DNA from 2 places in the Micromonospora sp. RV43 genome. Region 1 is predicted to be linked to the other one. Evidence: predicted binding sites of a transcription regulator. Region 1 holds the regulator's gene; the other holds the start of a gene.

What was found. The regulator HrcA, encoded in region 1, represses chaperone genes, less so after heat shock. The targets are predictions, from matches to a motif close to GGTTNGCACNCTCNNNNNGAGNGTGCNAACC.
Region 2: the regulator HrcA is predicted to act here: its motif matches at 5,325-5,355, upstream of groES (co-chaperone GroES).

Annotation. Positions count from the first base shown of each region.
Region 1 covers NZ_LEKG01000030.1:10,083-18,189, forward strand. The annotation lists gene ABD52_RS10310 (enoyl-CoA hydratase-related protein) at 1-639, opposite strand, end outside; gene hemW (radical SAM family heme chaperone HemW) at 659-1,882, shown strand; gene ABD52_RS38205 (DUF4870 domain-containing protein) at 1,922-2,533, opposite strand; gene hrcA (heat-inducible transcriptional repressor HrcA) at 2,766-3,788, shown strand; gene dnaJ (molecular chaperone DnaJ) at 3,862-5,007, shown strand; gene ABD52_RS10335 (16S rRNA (uracil(1498)-N(3))-methyltransferase) at 5,009-5,743, shown strand; gene ABD52_RS10340 (SDR family NAD(P)-dependent oxidoreductase) at 5,867-6,628, opposite strand; gene ABD52_RS10345 (histidine triad nucleotide-binding protein) at 6,722-7,066, shown strand; partial or broken gene ABD52_RS10350 (serine hydrolase domain-containing protein) at 7,063-8,107, shown strand, end outside.
Region 2 covers NZ_LEKG01000011.1:259-8,365, reverse strand. The annotation lists gene ABD52_RS04650 (sugar ABC transporter permease) at 1-1,246, opposite strand, end outside; gene ABD52_RS04645 (ATP-binding cassette domain-containing protein) at 1,243-2,055, opposite strand; gene ABD52_RS04640 (sugar ABC transporter substrate-binding protein) at 2,159-3,262, opposite strand; gene ybaK (Cys-tRNA(Pro) deacylase) at 3,466-3,945, opposite strand; gene ABD52_RS04630 (methyltransferase domain-containing protein) at 4,001-5,233, opposite strand; gene groES (co-chaperone GroES) at 5,488-5,802, shown strand; gene groL (chaperonin GroEL) at 5,873-7,516, shown strand; partial or broken gene ABD52_RS04615 (molybdopterin-binding oxidoreductase) at 7,640-8,107, shown strand, end outside.

The sequences.
Region 1 (8,107 bases):
CAGCAGCTCCTTCGCCCCGGCCAGCGCCCCCGGGGCGCCCTTCACCAGCGAGGCGCAGTAGCGCTCGACGGCGGCGTCCAGCTCGTCGGCCGGCACCGCTGCGGTGACCAGGCCGATCTCGGCGGCGCGGCGGCCGTCGAACGTGTCGCCGGTCAGGTACAGCTCGGCGGCGGCCCGCTGGCCCAGCCGGGGCAGCACGGTCGCCGAGATCACCGCCGGGATCACGCCGATCCGCACCTCGGTGAACGCGAACGTCGCCTCCTGCGCGCAGACCGCCAGGTCGGCGGCGGCGATCAGGCCCAGTCCACCGGCCCGGGCCGGCCCGGCGATCTTCGCCACCACCGGCTTCGGGCACTCCCGCACCGCCACCAGCACGTCGCCGAGCATCCCGGCGGGCACCGTGCCGCTGGCGTACGCGGCGGCTGTCTCCTTCAGGTCGGCGCCGGAGCAGAAGACCGGGCCGGTGTGGTCGAGCACGATCGCGCGTACCGCGTCGTCGGCGACCGCGTCGGCCAGCCCGGCCAGCAGCTGGGTCATCAGGGGCGTCGAGAGCGCGTTGCGATTGTGCGGGCTGTCCAGGGTGAGGGTGGTCACCCCACGGGCCGTGGCGACTCGCACGAGAGCGTCCGGAGAGGTCATGCCGGGCACACTAGTGGCCATGCCCGGCGTCCTTCCAGAAGGCGAACCCGTCCCGCGCGACGGATCGCTGCCCGCCACCGCCCGTCGCGCCGTCGGCGCGCGCGGCTTCGGCGTGTACGTCCACGTGCCGTTCTGCGCCAGCCGGTGCGGTTACTGCGACTTCAACACGTACACCGCCTCGGAGCTGGGCGGCGGGGCGAGCCGGGAGACGTACGCCGACTCGGTGCTGGCCGAACTGGCGCTGGCCGCCCGGGTGCTGGGCGACTCGCCGCCACCCCGGGTCGACACGGTCTTCGTCGGCGGCGGCACGCCCACCCTGCTGCCCGCCGACGACCTGGCCCGGATCCTCGACGGCATCGACCGCGTCTGGGGGCTGGCCGCCGACGCCGAGGTGACTACCGAGGCCAACCCCGAGTCGGTGAGCCCGGAGTCGCTCAAGACGCTGCGGGCCGCCGGGTACACCCGGATCTCGCTCGGCATGCAGTCCGCCGCGCCGGGGGTGCTCGCGGTGCTGGACCGGCGGCACAGCGCGGGCCGGGCCACCGCCGCCGCGCTGGAGGCGCGCGACGCCGGGTTCGAGCACGTGAACCTGGACCTGATCTACGGCACGCCGGGCGAGACCGCAGACGACTTCGCCGCCTCGCTGGCCCAGGTGGTCGACGCGGGCGTGGACCACGTCAGCGCGTACGCCCTGATCGTGGAGGATGGCACCCGGCTGGCCGCGCGGATGCGCCGCGGCGAGCTGCCGTACCCCTCCGACGACGTGGCGGCGGACCGCTACCTGGCTGCGGAGGCCGCGCTCGGCGAGGCCGGCTTCTCCTGGTACGAGGTGTCGAACTGGGCCCGGTCGGCGGCGGCGGCGTGCCGGCACAACCTGCTCTACTGGACCGGCGCCGACTGGTGGGGCCTGGGCCCGGGGGCGCACAGCCACGTCGGCGGCGTGCGGTGGTGGAACGTCAAGCACCCGAGCGCGTACGCGGCCCGGCTGGCCGAGGGCGCCTCGCCCGCGCTGGCCCGGGAGCAGCTCACCCCGGACGAGCAGCACATGGAGGACGTGATGCTGCGGGTGCGGCTCGCCTCCGGGCTGCCGCTGGACGTGCTGGACGAGCCCGGCCGGGCGGGCGCCGAGCGGGCCCGGGACGCCGGGCTGCTCGACGCCGGGGCGTACGCGCGAGGGCTTGTGGTGCTGACACTGCGCGGCCGGCTGCTGGCCGACGCGGTGGTACGCGACCTGCTGCCGTGACCGGCACCGGCCGGCCGCCCCCTCGGCCGGCCGGCGGTGTCACTTGATGAAGTTGTAGGTCATCGGGTAGCGGTAGAGCACACCCTCGTTGGCCTTGACCCCGCCGATGATTCCGAAGATCAGCGGCACCAGCCAGACCAGCATCGGGACGAAGAACAGGATCCCGCAGGTGATGACCGTGATCACCCAGGCGAGCACGCTGGCGATGGCCCAGGTGATCTGGAAGTTCAGCGCCGCGACCGCGTGGGCGCGGACCGTCGGCGACTGCTGACCACGGGTCATCATCGCGATCAGCGGGGCGACCCAGCCGAGCAGACCGCCGCCGACGATGACACCCGCGGCGCCACCGAAGTGCGCCACCAGGGCCCACGTCTTCTCGTCGTTGTTGGCGTACGCGGCGGGGCCGTACCCGCCACCGGCGGGGTAGCCGGCGCCGTAGCCGGGCGTGCCGCCCGGCGGAGGGTAACCACCGGGGGGCGGGTAGCCGCCCGGAGGGGGATAGTCACCGGGCGGGGGATAGCCGCCGGCGCCCGGCGCCCCGGACAGTGGAGCGGTGGGCGGTTCGCTGCCCGGCGACGAGCCGTAGGGCGCCGACGGGTCGGGCTGGGGGCCGGAGTCCCCTGCCCCTGGAGGGCGAGGAGGTTCTGTCATGGTCGCCACGGTAGGGGCACCGGTCAACTCGCACCAGAGCGACACAGACCGACGATGACCGGCTGTTCGGCCCTGGTGGGCGGCGCTGTGTGGTGGGCCGCACCGCAGGTCCGTCGGGCGATCATCGCGCCGGCGGGGGTGCCGACGTAGACTGGCACTCGCTACAGTCGAGTGCCAGCCGCCCGGCGGATGCCGCGTGCCGGCCCGGCCGAGGTGCGTCAGGAGGTGGGGAATGGGTCTCGACGACCGCAAACTCGCCGTGCTGCGCGCGATCGTCGAGGACTACGTCGCCACGCAGGAACCGGTCGGCAGCAAGGCCCTGGTCGAGCGGCACCAGCTCGGCGTCTCGCCGGCCACCGTGCGCAACGACATGGCGGTGCTGGAGGAGGAGGGCTACATCCGGCAGCCGCACACCAGCGCCGGCCGGGTGCCCACCGACCGCGGCTACCGCCTCTTCGTCGACCGGCTGTCCCGGGTCAAGCCGCTCAGCCCGGCCGAACGCCGGGCGATCGAGCGCTTCCTGGTCGGCGCCGTCGACCTGGACGACGTGGTGCACCGCACGGTCCGGCTGCTCGCCCAGCTCACCCGGCAGGTGGCAGTGGTGCAGTACCCGAGCCTGGCCCGCTCCAAGGTGCGCCACCTGGAGCTGGTGCCGATCTCCACCACCCGGCTCATGGTCGTCATGATCGCCGACACCGGCCGGGTCGAGCAGCGGCTGGTCGAGCTGCCCGCCCCGGTGCCCGCCGACGACGTGACCGACCTGCGCCGGCTGGTGAACGAGAAGCTCGTCGGCAGCCAGCTCGCCGAGACGCCGCCGCTGGTGGAGGCGCTCGTCGAGGAGTCCGCGCCGCATCTGCGCCCGGCCATGACCACGCTCTCCACCGTGTTGCTGGAGACGCTCGTGGAACGGCACGAGGAGCGCCTCGCGCTGGCCGGACAGGCCAACCTCACCCGGGGCGGCCTGCTCGACTTCCAGGGCTCGCTGCGGCCCATCCTGGAAGCGCTCGAAGAAGAGGTCGTGCTGCTCAAGCTGATCGGTGAGACGGAGCCGAGCACCACCCGGGTGCTCATCGGCGACGAGAACGAATTCGACAACCTGCGGGCCGCCTCGGTGGTCAGCACCGGCTACGGACCGGGCAGCACGATCGTCGGTGGACTCGGCGTGCTCGGGCCGACCCGGATGGACTACCCCGGCAATATCGCCATGGTGAGGGCCGTGGCACGCTACGTGGGCGAACTGCTGGCCCAGAACTGACCAGTCAGGGCCGACGGCCGGTTCCGGCCGACGACCGGAGCGACGCGAGACGAACATGAGGACACCTAACGCAGTGGCCAGGGACTACTACGGCATTCTCGGCGTGAGCCGGGACGCCTCCGACGACGAGATCAAGCGCGCCTACCGCAAGCTGGCGCGGCAGTTCCACCCGGACGTCAATCCGGACCCGGAGGCCCAGGAGAAGTTCAAGGACATCAACGCCGCGTACGAGGTCCTCTCGGACGACCGGAAGCGGCAGATCGTCGACCTGGGTGGCGACCCGCTCGCGCCGGGCGGCGGCGGCATGGGCGGTCCAGGCGGCCCGGGCGGCGCCGGTCCGTTCGTCGGCTTCCAGGACATCATGGACGCGTTCTTCGGCGGCGCCGCGGGCGGCAGCCGGGGGCCGCGTCCGCGTACCCGCCCCGGTGCGGACGCGATCCTGCGCCTGGAGCTGGACCTCAACGAGACCGCGTTCGGCGTCGAGGCGCCGATCACCGTCGACACCGCCGTGCTCTGCACCACCTGCTCCGGCGCCGGCACCGCCGCCGGCACCCACCTGGCCACCTGCGAGGCGTGCGGCGGCCGGGGCGAGGTGCAGTCGGTGCAGCGGACGTTCCTCGGCCAGGTGGTCTCCGCCCGGCCGTGCACCGTCTGCCAGGGCTACGGCACCACCATCCCGCACCCCTGCCCGACCTGCGCCGGTGACGGCCGGGTGCGCACCCGCCGCTCGCTCACCGTGAAGATCCCGGCCGGGGTCGAGGACGGCATGCGGATCCGCCTGGCCCAGCAGGGCGAGGTCGGCCCGGGTGGCGGCACCGCCGGTGACCTCTACGTCGAGATCCACGAGCGGCCGCACGACGTCTACTCCCGCAAGGGCGACGACCTGCACTGCCGGGTCACCGTGCCGATGACCGCGGCCGCGCTGGGCACCCGGCTGACCATCAAGACGCTGGACAGCGAGGAGACGGTCGACGTCAAGCCCGGCACCCAGCCCGGAAGCACGATGCGGCTGCGCGCCCGGGGCGTACCGCACCTGCGCGGCACCGGCCGGGGTGACCTCTACGTGCACCTGGACGTGCGTACCCCGACCAAGCTCGACGCCGACCAGGAGCGGATGCTGCGCGACTTCGCCAAGACCCGCGGCGAGGAGGTCGCCGAGCTGACCAAGCAGGGCGGGTTCTTCTCCCGGATGCGCGACGCCTTCAACGGGCACGCCTGAGGTGTCCGCCCCGCTGTTCCTGGTCGAGGCGCTGCCCACCGGTGACACGCTGACGCTCGACGGCCCGGAGGGCCACCACGCGGCCACCGTGCAGCGGCTGCGCGCCGGCGAGGAACTGGTGCTCGCCGACGGCCGGGGCGGCACCGCCGCCGCGGTGGTCACCGCCGTCGGCCGCGGCACGCTCTACCTGCGGGTCACCAGCCGGGGGTACGCGGACGCACCGGTACCCCGGCTCGTCGTGGTGCAGGGCATCGCCAAGGGCGACCGGGGTGAACTCGCCGTGCAGGCGATGACCGAGGTCGGCGTGGACGAGATCGTGCCGTGGGCGGCGTCCCGCTCGGTGGCGCAGTGGCGCGGCGAGCGGGGCGAACGGGCCCGGCAGAAGTGGGTCGCCACCGCCCGGGAGGCGGCCAAGCAGGCCCGCCGCCCGTGGCTGCCGGTGGTGGCCGGCGCGCCCGACGAGTCCACCGCCTCGGTGGCCCGCCGGATCGCCGGTGCGGCCGGCGCGTTCGTGCTGCACGAGGGCGCCCACGACCGGCTGACCACAGTCGACCTGCCGGCCACCGGCGAGATCGTGCTGGTGGTGGGCCCGGAGGGCGGCATCGCCGACCACGAGCTGGCCGCGTTCGCCGACGCGGGCGCCCGTACGGTCCGCCTGGGCCCGTCGGTCCTGCGCACGTCCACGGCTGGCGTGGCAGCCCTGACGGTCCTGGCCACCCGCCTGACCCACTGGTAACCCGCGCCGCGCGCCCCTTCCGCGCCCCCCTTCCGCGTTGATCTTGCAGTTTCGGCCCGCGTCGCGCCCCTTTTGCGAAGCTTTGTCGGGGCCGAAAGTGCAAGATCGCGGAGGGCGTGGGGGTCAGGAGCGGAGGTAGGAGGCGCCGTTCATGTCGATGATGGTGCCTGCGGCCCACTCGGCCTCGGGGCTCGCCAGCCAGTGCACCGCCGCCGCGATCTCCTCCGGCCGGGCCACCCGGTGGAACGGGGACTGGGCGCGTACCGCCTCGCCCCGCTCGCTCTTCAGGTGCTCGTTCGTCATGTCGGTCTCGACGAAGCCGGGCGCCACGCACGCCACAGCGATGCCGTACGGCGCCAGGGCCACCGCCAGCGACTGGGCCATCGCGTTCATCCCGGCCTTGCTGGCCCCGTACGCCGGGTTGGCCGGCTCGCCCCGGAACGCGCCCCGGGACGAGACGTTCACGATCCGGCCCCCGCGTTCGCGCATGTGCTGCGCGGCGCACCAGGCGGCGTTCGCGGCGCCGACGAGGTTGGTGTCGAGCACCTCCCGCCAGCGCGCCCGCCACTGCTCGTAGCTGCTCTCGAAGACCGGGTGCGGGGGATCGGCCGGCCCGAACACCCCGGCGTTGTTCACGAGTACGTCGAGGCCGCCGAGTCGCTGGGCCGCCTCGTCCACCATGGTCCGTACCGCGTCGGCGTCGGCCAGGTCGGCGCGTACCACCACGTGCCCGTCACCCGGCAACTCGGCGCGCAGCCGCTCGGCCAGCTCGGCCGAGTCCCGGTGGTGGATCACCACCCGGTCTCCACCTGCGGCGAACGCCCGCGCCACCGCCCGCCCGATGCCCCGCGAGGCCCCCGTCACCAGCACCGCCCGTCCCGACATGGCGGCCATCCTGCCGCACCGGGCCAGACTGTTGAAAAGGGCCCCTTCCCATACCGGAGGCGTTAAGCAGGGGCCCCTCCTTACACTGCTGCGATGGACTGCCTCTTCTGCCGGATCGTCGCCGGGGAGATTCCGGCCACCATCGTCCGCGAGACCCCCACCACCCTGGCCTTCCGGGACATCGACCCGAAGGCGCCCACCCACGTGCTGGTGATCCCCAAGGAGCACTACGCGGACGTGGCCACGCTGGCCCAGGGTGCGCCCGAGCTGGCCGGCGAGGTGCTCCAGACCGCCGCCGTGGTCGCCGAGGAGGAGGGCCTGACCGTGGACGGGTTCCGGCTGATGTTCAACACCGGCCCGTACGGCGGCCAGGAGGTCTTCCACGTGCACGCCCACCTGCTCGGCGGCGCGCCGCTCGGCCCGATGCTCTGCCGATGACCGACGTCTCCGACCGGCTCGGCCGGATGGTGCGCCAGGCGCAGGCCACCGGGCGGATCCCGGCGGTGTCGGCCGCCCTGCACCGGGCCGACCGGCCGCTATGGACCTGCGCCGTTGGCGACACCGGCAACGACACCCCGCTGGGGCCGGAGACGGTGTTCCGGATCGGCTCGGTCACCAAGACCTTCACCGCGGTGCTCGTCATGCAGTGCCGCGACGAGGGCCTGCTCGACCTGGACGACCCGATCGGGCGGCACCTGGACCTGCCCGCGCACGGCGACGCGACAGTACGCCGGCTGCTGTCGCACACCGCCGGCCTGCAACGCGAGCCGCACGGCGACGTGTGGGACAGCCTGCGCGCCCCGGCCGTCGACGAGCTGCTGGCCGACCTGGCCCGGGTCGAGCGGGTGCTGCCCACCGGCCGGCGCTTCCACTACTCCAACCTCGGCCTGGCGCTGCTCGGCGAGGCGGTCGCCCGGCTGCGCGGCGGCACCTGGGCCGAGGTGCTGGCCGACCGGGTGCTCACCCCGCTCGGGCTGACCGCCACCGGCCCGTACCCGACCGAGCGTGCCGCGACCGGGTTCCTGGTCGACGCGTACTCCGACGAGGCCCACCCGGAACCACCCGCCGACTTCGGCGCGGTGGCCCCCGCCGCGCAGCTCTGGAGCACCGCGACGGACATGGCCCGCTGGGCCGCGTTCCTGGCCGACCCGGCGGCGGTGGACCCGGACGGCGCGGTGCTCGCCGCGACGACTGTCGAGGAGATGTGCTGGCCGCTCACGCCCACCGACGAGTCGGTCTGGTTCCGGCTTCGGGCTGGGCCTGATCCTGGTCCCGCAGGCGGACCGGGTGATCCACGTGGGCCACGACGGCGCGATGCCCGGGTTCCTCGCCGCTGTCTACGGGCGGCGCGGCGGGCAGGGCACCGCCGGGGCGATGGGCGTCGCGGTGCTCGGCTCGTCCGGCACCGGCGTGGAGGTGTTCGACCTGTCACACCGGCTGCTCGCCGCCGCCGTCGAGCACGACCCGGCGGAGATCGAG
Region 2 (8,107 bases), on a different contig from region 1:
TGGCGGCGGCCCGCCGACGCGACAGCGCGTCGATGGTCGCCGCGGCGAGCAGCACCACGCCGGTGACCACGAACTTGACGCCCGAGCTGTATCCCATCAGTCCCATACCGTTGTCGATGACCGCCACCACTGCGCCACCGAGCACGGCGTCGAGGATCCGGCCCTTGCCGCCGAAGAGGCTGGTGCCGCCGATCACCGCCGCGCCCACGGCGTAGAGCAGTACGTTACTGCCCCCGGTGTTGGGGTCGACCGAGTTGGCCCGGCTGGCGGCCACGATGCCGCCGATCGCGGCCATCGAGGAGCAGATGATGAACACGGAGATGCGGATCCGGTCGACGTTGATGCCGGCCCGGCGGGCCGCCTCGGCGTTGCCGCCGACCGCGTAGATGTGCCGCCCGTAGCTGGTGCGCTGGAGCACGAACGTCCAGACGACGAGCAGGATCGCGATGATCGGCACCACGATCGGCACGCCCTTGAGCGAGACGACGAGCACGTTGCGGCTGCGCTCCAGGTTGAGCACGTAGACCGCCACGCCGAGGATCACGGCCAGACCGGCGATCCGCGCGGCGACCACCGCGATCGGGTCGGTGAGCAGGCCGCGGGCGGCACGGTTGCGGTGCCGCAGCAACTGCACGGCCGCGTACCCGACGACGGCGACGGCTGCGAGCGACCAGCCCAGCACGGGCGAGAGGTTGCGGTTGGCGATCGCGACGAGCACGTCGTCCCGGACCGCGATGTTGGCGCCCTCGTCCATGAGCGTCAGCACCACGCCCTGAAAGGCCAGGAACCCGGCGAGCGTGACCACGAAGGAGGGGATGCCGACCTTGGCGACCAGCAGGCCCAGCACGGTGCCGATCACCACACCGGTGACGACGGCGGAGAGCACCGCCACGTACCAGGGGTAGCCGAGCACTGTCACCACGTTGGCCAGGATCGCGGCGCAGACGCCGCTGGCGAAGCCGGCGGAGAGGTCGATCTCGCCGAGCAGCAGGACGAAGACCAGACCCATCGCGATGAGCGTGACCGCCGCGCCCTGGGTGAACAGGTTCGCCAGGTTGCCGGCGGTGAAGAACGACGGGCGGGCGATCGAGAAGCCCACCGCCAGCGTCACGAGCATGACCACAGCGGGGAGCGCACCGATGTCGCCGCCGCGTACCCGGCGCCAGTAGTTGTTCACGTGGCTGCCGACGGTCGGTGTCGGGGTGACGCCGGCCGGGCCTTCCTTCTTCACGACGATGGCGGTCATCGGACGGCTCCTGGAGTGGTGTCGGCGGGCGCGGCGCCGTTGCCGCCCGGCTCGCCGGTGAGGCCGAGGCTGCCGGAGCGGCCGGCGGTGATCAGCTCGACCACCTGCGAGTGGGTGATGTCGGTGGTCTTCACCTGGGCGACCATCTGGCCGAGGTAGAGCGCGGCGATCCGGTCGGAGACGGCGAAGACGTCGTTCATGTTGTGCGAGATGAGCACCACGGCCAGGCCGTTGTCGGCCAGCCGGCGGACCAGCTCCAGCACCTGGGCGGTCTGCGCGACGCCGAGTGCGGCGGTCGGCTCGTCCAGGATGACGAGCCGGCTGTTCCAGAGCACGGCCTTGGCGATGGCCACGGTCTGCCGCTGGCCGCCGGAGAGGCTGGCCACGTGCTGGCGCAGCGACTTCACGGTGCGCACGCTCAGGCCGGCGAGCGTCTCGGCGGCCATCTGCTCCATGGTCGGCTCGTCGAGCACGATGCCGCTGCGCTTCTCCCGGCCGAGGAACATGTTCTGCACGATGTCGAGGTTGTCGCAGAGCGCGAGGTCCTGGTAGACGACCTCGATCCCGAGCGCGGCGGCGTCCCGAGGGCTGTTGATGGTCACCGGGCGGCCGTCGAAGACGAACTCGCCGGCATCGGTGGGGTGGATGCCACTGATGCACTTCACCAGGGTCGACTTGCCGGCGCCGTTGTCGCCGACCAGCGCGGTCACCTCGCCGGCGTGCGCGGCGAAGGCGACGTCACGCAGCACCTGGACGGGACCGAAGCTCTTGTCGATCCCGCGTAGCTCCAGCAGGGGGGTTGCGGACACGGGGTTCTCCTTTGGGCGGAGGGAGGTCTCGGATCCCGTCCGGCGCGGGCGCCGCCCGGCACGGGAAACCCCGTGCCGGGCGGCGCCGCCTGAGGCGGGTGGGTCAGCTCACGCCGGCGTCGGTGCAGAGCTTCGCGAAGGCACCGGTGCAGAGCTCTTCCTTGGTGACGTATCCGTCGGCCACCACGTCCTTGACGTTGTCCTTGTAGATGGCCTTGGGCTCCAGCAGCACCGACGGCACGTCCCGGCCGCCCTCCGGGTCCTTGACCGTCTGGCCGGTGTCCTTCGGCTCACCCTTGGCGAGCGCGATGGCCAGCTCGGCGGCGGCGTCCGCCTCCTTCTTGACCGCCTTGTAGACAGTCATGCACTGGTCACCGGCGAGGATGTTCTGCAGGCCCTCCTTGGTGGCGTCCTGACCGGTCACCGGAACCTTGCCGTTGAGCTTGTTCTTCTTCAGCACCGAGATGGCCGCGTTGCCGAGACCGTCGTTGGCGGCGAGCACGCCGTCGATCTTGCCGCCGGCCTTGGTCAGCTGCTGCTCGAAGATCGTGGCGGCCTGCGCGTTGTCCCAGGCCGGCACCGAGTCGTCGGCGACCTTGGTGTACTCCTTCGAGTCGAACTTCGGCTTGAGCACCGAGTCGTACCCGTTCTTGAACAGGGTGGCGTTGTTGTCGGTCGGCGAGCCGTTGAGGTACGCGATCGACGGGTTCTTGACGCCCTTGTCGGTCAGGCACTTGCTCAGGCCCTCGCCCTGGAGCTTGCCGACCGCCTCGTTGTCGAAGCTGACGTAGTACTGGGCGGAGCCGCCCAGGGTCAGCCGGTCGTAGTCGATGGTCGCGACGCCCTGCGACTTGGCCTTGTCGAGCACGGCTTTGCCGGTGCCGGAGTCCAGGTTGACGATCATCAGGACGTTGACGCCGTTGGTGATCATCTGGTCGGCGATGGTCTGGAACGCGGTCTTGTCGTTCTGCGCGTTCTGGATGTCGGACTCGACGCCGGCCGCGTCGAACGCCGCCTTGAGGTACTTGCGGTCCGCGCCCTCCCAGCGGGCGGAGGACTTGCTGTCCGGCAGGATCACGCCGATCTTCGGCTTCTTGGCGTTGGAGCCGCCGGCCTCGTCGGAAGAACCGCCGTTGTCACCGCAGGCGGCCATGCTGCCGGTCGCGAGAAGACCGACGGCCGCGAAGGTGAGGAAGCCCTTGCGCATGTGCAGGGTCCTTTCGGAGGTGGGGGAGTGGTGATGTTTTGTTGTGCCCGGCAACGTATTCCCCGCTTCCCATGCGCCGCAAGACTGCCGAGGTCAGAAGTTTGTTGGCGGCGGTAACAATTCAGCAACGCGGTTGTCACCCGCGGGACACCGCCGGGAGAGCGCGTTCCGGAAACGCTCCCATACGTACCGTCACGAGCCGCTCAGGCAGTGGCGATCGACGCCGTCGTCGCCCCGGTGAGCGCCACCAGATCCGTCGGCGCGAGCTGCACCTGCAACCCCCGGCGACCCGCCGAGACGTACACCGTCGGGTGCGTCAGCGCGGAGGCGTCGATGACAGTCGGTAGCCGCTTGCGCTGCCCGAGCGGGCTGATGCCGCCGCGGACGTATCCGGTCGCGCGCTCCGCCGTCGTGCGCTCCGCCATCGTCGCCCGCTTGCCGCCGGCCGCGGCGGCGAGCGCCTTCAGGTCCAGCTCGCCGGTCACCGGCACCACCGCCACCGTCAGCCCGCCGTCGACCTCGGTGACGAGCGACTTGAACACGCGCTCCGGCGCCACGCCGAGCGCGGTCGCCACGAGCGCGCCGTAGTTCGGCGCGTCCGGCGAGACGTCGTAGGTGTGGGTGCTGTGGGCGATCTTCCGCTTGCTCAGCAACGCGATCGCCGGAGTGCCAGGGCCCGCCACGGGCTCAAGCTAACCCGCGCGCCGCGACACCGCGAGCCGGAAACGTGAGCCGGGGTCAACCGCCGGGCGGAACCGGCCGGCAGACGAGCACAGTGGGGTCGCCGGCCACCCGGGTCAGCGCCAGACCGGCCGCCTCGTCGCCGGACAGCCGCAGGTCGCGGCGCAGCTTCTCCGGCTCCAGCGCCGAGCCGCGCTTACGGATCTCGACCCGGCCGACGCGCCGCTCCCGCAGCAGGGCGCGCAGCCGCTTCAGCGAGAACGGCAGCACGTCGGTGATCTCCAGGCAGCGGGCGAACGGCGTGGGCCGGGCCTCGTCGGCGTACAGGTAGGCGATCGACGGGTCGGCGAGCGTGGCGTCGAGGTCGGCGGCCAGCTCGGCGACCAGGTGCGCGCGCACCACCGCCGGGTCCGGGTCGTAGAGGAACCGCCGCACCGGTCCCACCGGCGCCTCCTGCGCACCGGTCCCGGTGAGGTGATAGGAAGGGCCCCTTTTGCTACCGGAGGCGTTAAGAAGGGGCCCTTCCTTCTCGCGCAGCAGGGTGGCGCGGCGTGGGACCTCGGCCAGCTCGCCGCACCAGAGCGCGGCCTCGACCAGGTCGCCGTCCACGCTCACCCACTCCGCCTCGGCGCCGGCCGGGATCAGCGCGTGGTCCAGCCCGGGCGCCACCTTCACCACTGTGCGCGGCACGCGCGCGGCCAGGCCGGTGACGAAGTCCCACGGCGGCGAGTAGGCGTTCGGGTCGAACACACGCCGCCCGGTGCCGGCCCGCCGCCGCGCCGGATCGCAGAACACGGCGTCGACCCCTGTCGCGTCGAACGCCGTGGCGTCACCGCGCTCGACAGTCACCAGGTCGGCCAGCCCGGCCGCCTCGGCGTTCGCGGCGGCCATCGCGGCGGTCACCGGGTCGGCCTCCACCGCGTACACCCGGATGCCGGCGCGGGCCGCGGCGAGCGCGTCGGCCCCCAGCCCGCACCCCAGGTCGGCCAGCGTGGTCACACCCGTGGCCCGCAGCCGCGCGGCGCGCCGGTCGGCGACCGCGCGGCGGGTGGCCTGCTCCAGCCCGGCCCGGGTGAGGAACATCCCGGCCGCCGCCGCGCCGAACTTGCCGGCGGCCCGGCGGCGCAGCTCCGCCTGGGTGAGTGCGGCCGCCGCGAGCCCGCCGGGAATCCCGGCCGAACGCAGCGCGGCCGCCGCCGCCAGCGGGTCGCCGCCGGCCACCCGTTCGGCCGCGGCGAGCGCGGCCGACCCCTCGGGGGTACGCAGCGCGGTGAGCTGGTCGAGATCCACGCGCTCATTCTCCCGGCCCGGTTCCGGCGCGACACGGAGGGCGACGCGTTGGCACTCTCCTTGACGGAGTGCTAGCCGAGGAATAACCTGCGATTAGCACTCTCACCCTGAGGGTGCCAACGCCCGAGCCTCGTGCCCGGGGGTTGAGCGCCAGGCGGACCGGCACCCGCGACGACGGCCCCGCCCGGTGGCATGTGGCAGATTGACGCTGGTCGGCATGCCGGCCGGCAACGACACCAAGTACCCGGGAGGGTATGCCCGTGACTACCGCGACCAAGGTTGCGATCAAGCCGCTCGAGGACCGCATCGTGGTCCAGGCGAACGAGGCCGAGACCACCACCGCCTCGGGCATCGTGATCCCCGACACCGCCAAGGAGAAGCCGCAGGAGGGCACCGTCCTCGCTGTCGGCCCGGGCCGGATCGACGACAAGGGCAACCGCGTGCCGATCGACGTGAAGGTCGGCGACACCGTCCTCTACTCGAAGTACGGCGGCACCGAGGTCAAGTACGCCGGCGAGGAGTACCTGGTGCTCTCCGCCCGCGACGTCCTCGCGGTCATCGAGAAGTAAGCAACCGATCAGTGTCGTTGCCCCGGTCCGGCTCGCCGGGCCGGGGCGACGTCGCTTCGAAGGGATACTGATGGCGAAGATCCTCAGCTTCTCGGACGACGCCCGGCACCTGCTCGAGCACGGTGTCAACGCCCTCGCGGACGCGGTGAAGGTCACCCTCGGCCCGCGCGGGCGCAACGTCGTCCTGGACAAGAAGTTCGGTGCGCCCACGATCACCAACGACGGCGTGACCATCGCCAAGGAGATCGAGCTCACCAACCCGTACGAGAACCTCGGCGCGCAGCTGGTCAAGGAGGTGGCGACCAAGACCAACGACGTCGCCGGCGACGGGACCACCACCGCCACCGTGCTGGCCCAGGCCATGGTCCGCGAGGGCCTGCGCAACGTGGCCGCCGGCACCAACCCGACCGGCCTGAAGCGAGGCATCGACGCGGCGGCCGCCAAGGTCTCCGAGGCGCTGCTCGGCAAGGCCGTCGAGGTCGCCGGCAAGGAGTCGATCGCGCACGTCGCGACCGTCTCCGCGCAGGACGCCGCCATCGGCGACCTGATCGCCGAGGCGATGGAGAAGGTGGGCCGCGACGGCGTCATCACCGTCGAGGAGGGCTCCGCGCTCACCACCGAGCTGGAGGTGACCGAGGGTCTCCAGTTCGACAAGGGCTTCATCTCGCCGAACTTCGTCACCGACCTGGAGGCGCAGGAGGCGGTCCTGGAGGACCCGTACATCCTGATCACCACCCAGAAGATCTCGGCGATCGAGGAGCTGCTGCCGCTGCTGGAGAAGGTTCTCCAGAACAACAAGCCGCTGCTCATCGTCGCCGAGGACGTCGAGGGCCAGGCCCTGTCCACGCTCGTGGTCAACGCGCTGCGCAAGACCGTCAAGGTCTGCGCCGTCAAGGCCCCCGGCTTCGGCGACCGCCGCAAGGCGATGCTCCAGGACATGGCGATCCTGACCGGCGCCGAGCTGGTCGCCCCGGAGCTGGGCTACAAGCTCGACCAGGTCGGCCTGGAGGTGCTCGGCACCGCCCGTCGCGTCGTGGTCGACAAGGAGAACACCACAGTCGTCGACGGTGGCGGGCAGGCCTCCGAGGTCGCCGACCGGGTCGCGCAGATCCGCAAGGAGATCGAGGCCTCCGACTCCGAGTGGGACCGGGAGAAGCTGGCCGAGCGGCTGGCGAAGCTCTCCGGCGGCATCGCCGTGATCAAGGTCGGCGCGGCCACCGAGGTCGAGATGAAGGAGCGCAAGCACCGCATCGAGGACGCCATCGCCGCGACCAAGGCCGCGGTCGAGGAGGGCACGGTCCCGGGTGGCGGTGCCGCCCTGGCCCAGATCCTGCCGGCGCTCGACGATGACCTGGGCTTCACCGGTGACGAGAAGGTCGGCGTCTCGATCGTGCGCAAGGCGCTCGTCGAGCCGCTGCGCTGGATCGCCCAGAACGCCGGCCACGACGGCTACGTGGTGGTGCAGAAGGTCGTCGCCCAGGACTGGGGTCACGGCCTCGACGCCGCCACCGGCGAGTACGTCGACCTGGCCAAGTCCGGCATCATCGACCCGGTGAAGGTGACCCGCAACGCGGTCAGCAACGCCGCCTCGATCGCGGGCCTGCTGCTCACCACCGAGAGCCTCGTGGTGGAGAAGCCGGCCGAGCCGGAGCCGGCCGCCGGTGGGCACGGCCACTCGCACGGTCACGGCCACCAGCACGGCCCGGGCTTCTGACCCGACCGCACGGCCCGACGTCAGGGCACACCGCCGACCCGGTGGTGTGCCCTGACGCGTATGCCCTTACGGAACGCTGACGACATTGGCAGCCGGGCCGGCGGGTCGACCAGACTGGACGCCGTGAGCACCCTCTCCCGCCGCCGCGCGGCACTGGCCGGTGTCGTCGCCGCCGTGGTGGCACTCGGTACCGCCGAGCCCGTGGCGGTCCTGACCGGTCCCCGGTCCGCGCCGCTCGTCGCCGTCGGCGGACTCGTCGTCGACCTGGTGCCCGAGCCGGTCAAGCAGTTCGCCATCGACGTCTTCGGCACGTACGACAAGATCGCCCTGCTGGTCGGGACGGCGCTGCTGCTGGCCGCCTTCGGGGCGCTGCTCGGCCTGGCGGCGGCCCGGCGGCTGGTGGTCGGCCTGGCCGGCGTCGCCGCGTTCGCCGTGCTCGGTGTCGCGGCCGCGCTGACCCGGGCCGGCGCGAACGCGTTCGACGCGCTGCCCTCCCTGGTCGGCGGCGGACTCGGCGCGCTGACGCTCTGGGCGTTCGTGGCCGGACCGCTGGGCGCCGGCCCGGCACGCCGGGAGCAGGCCGGGCGCGAC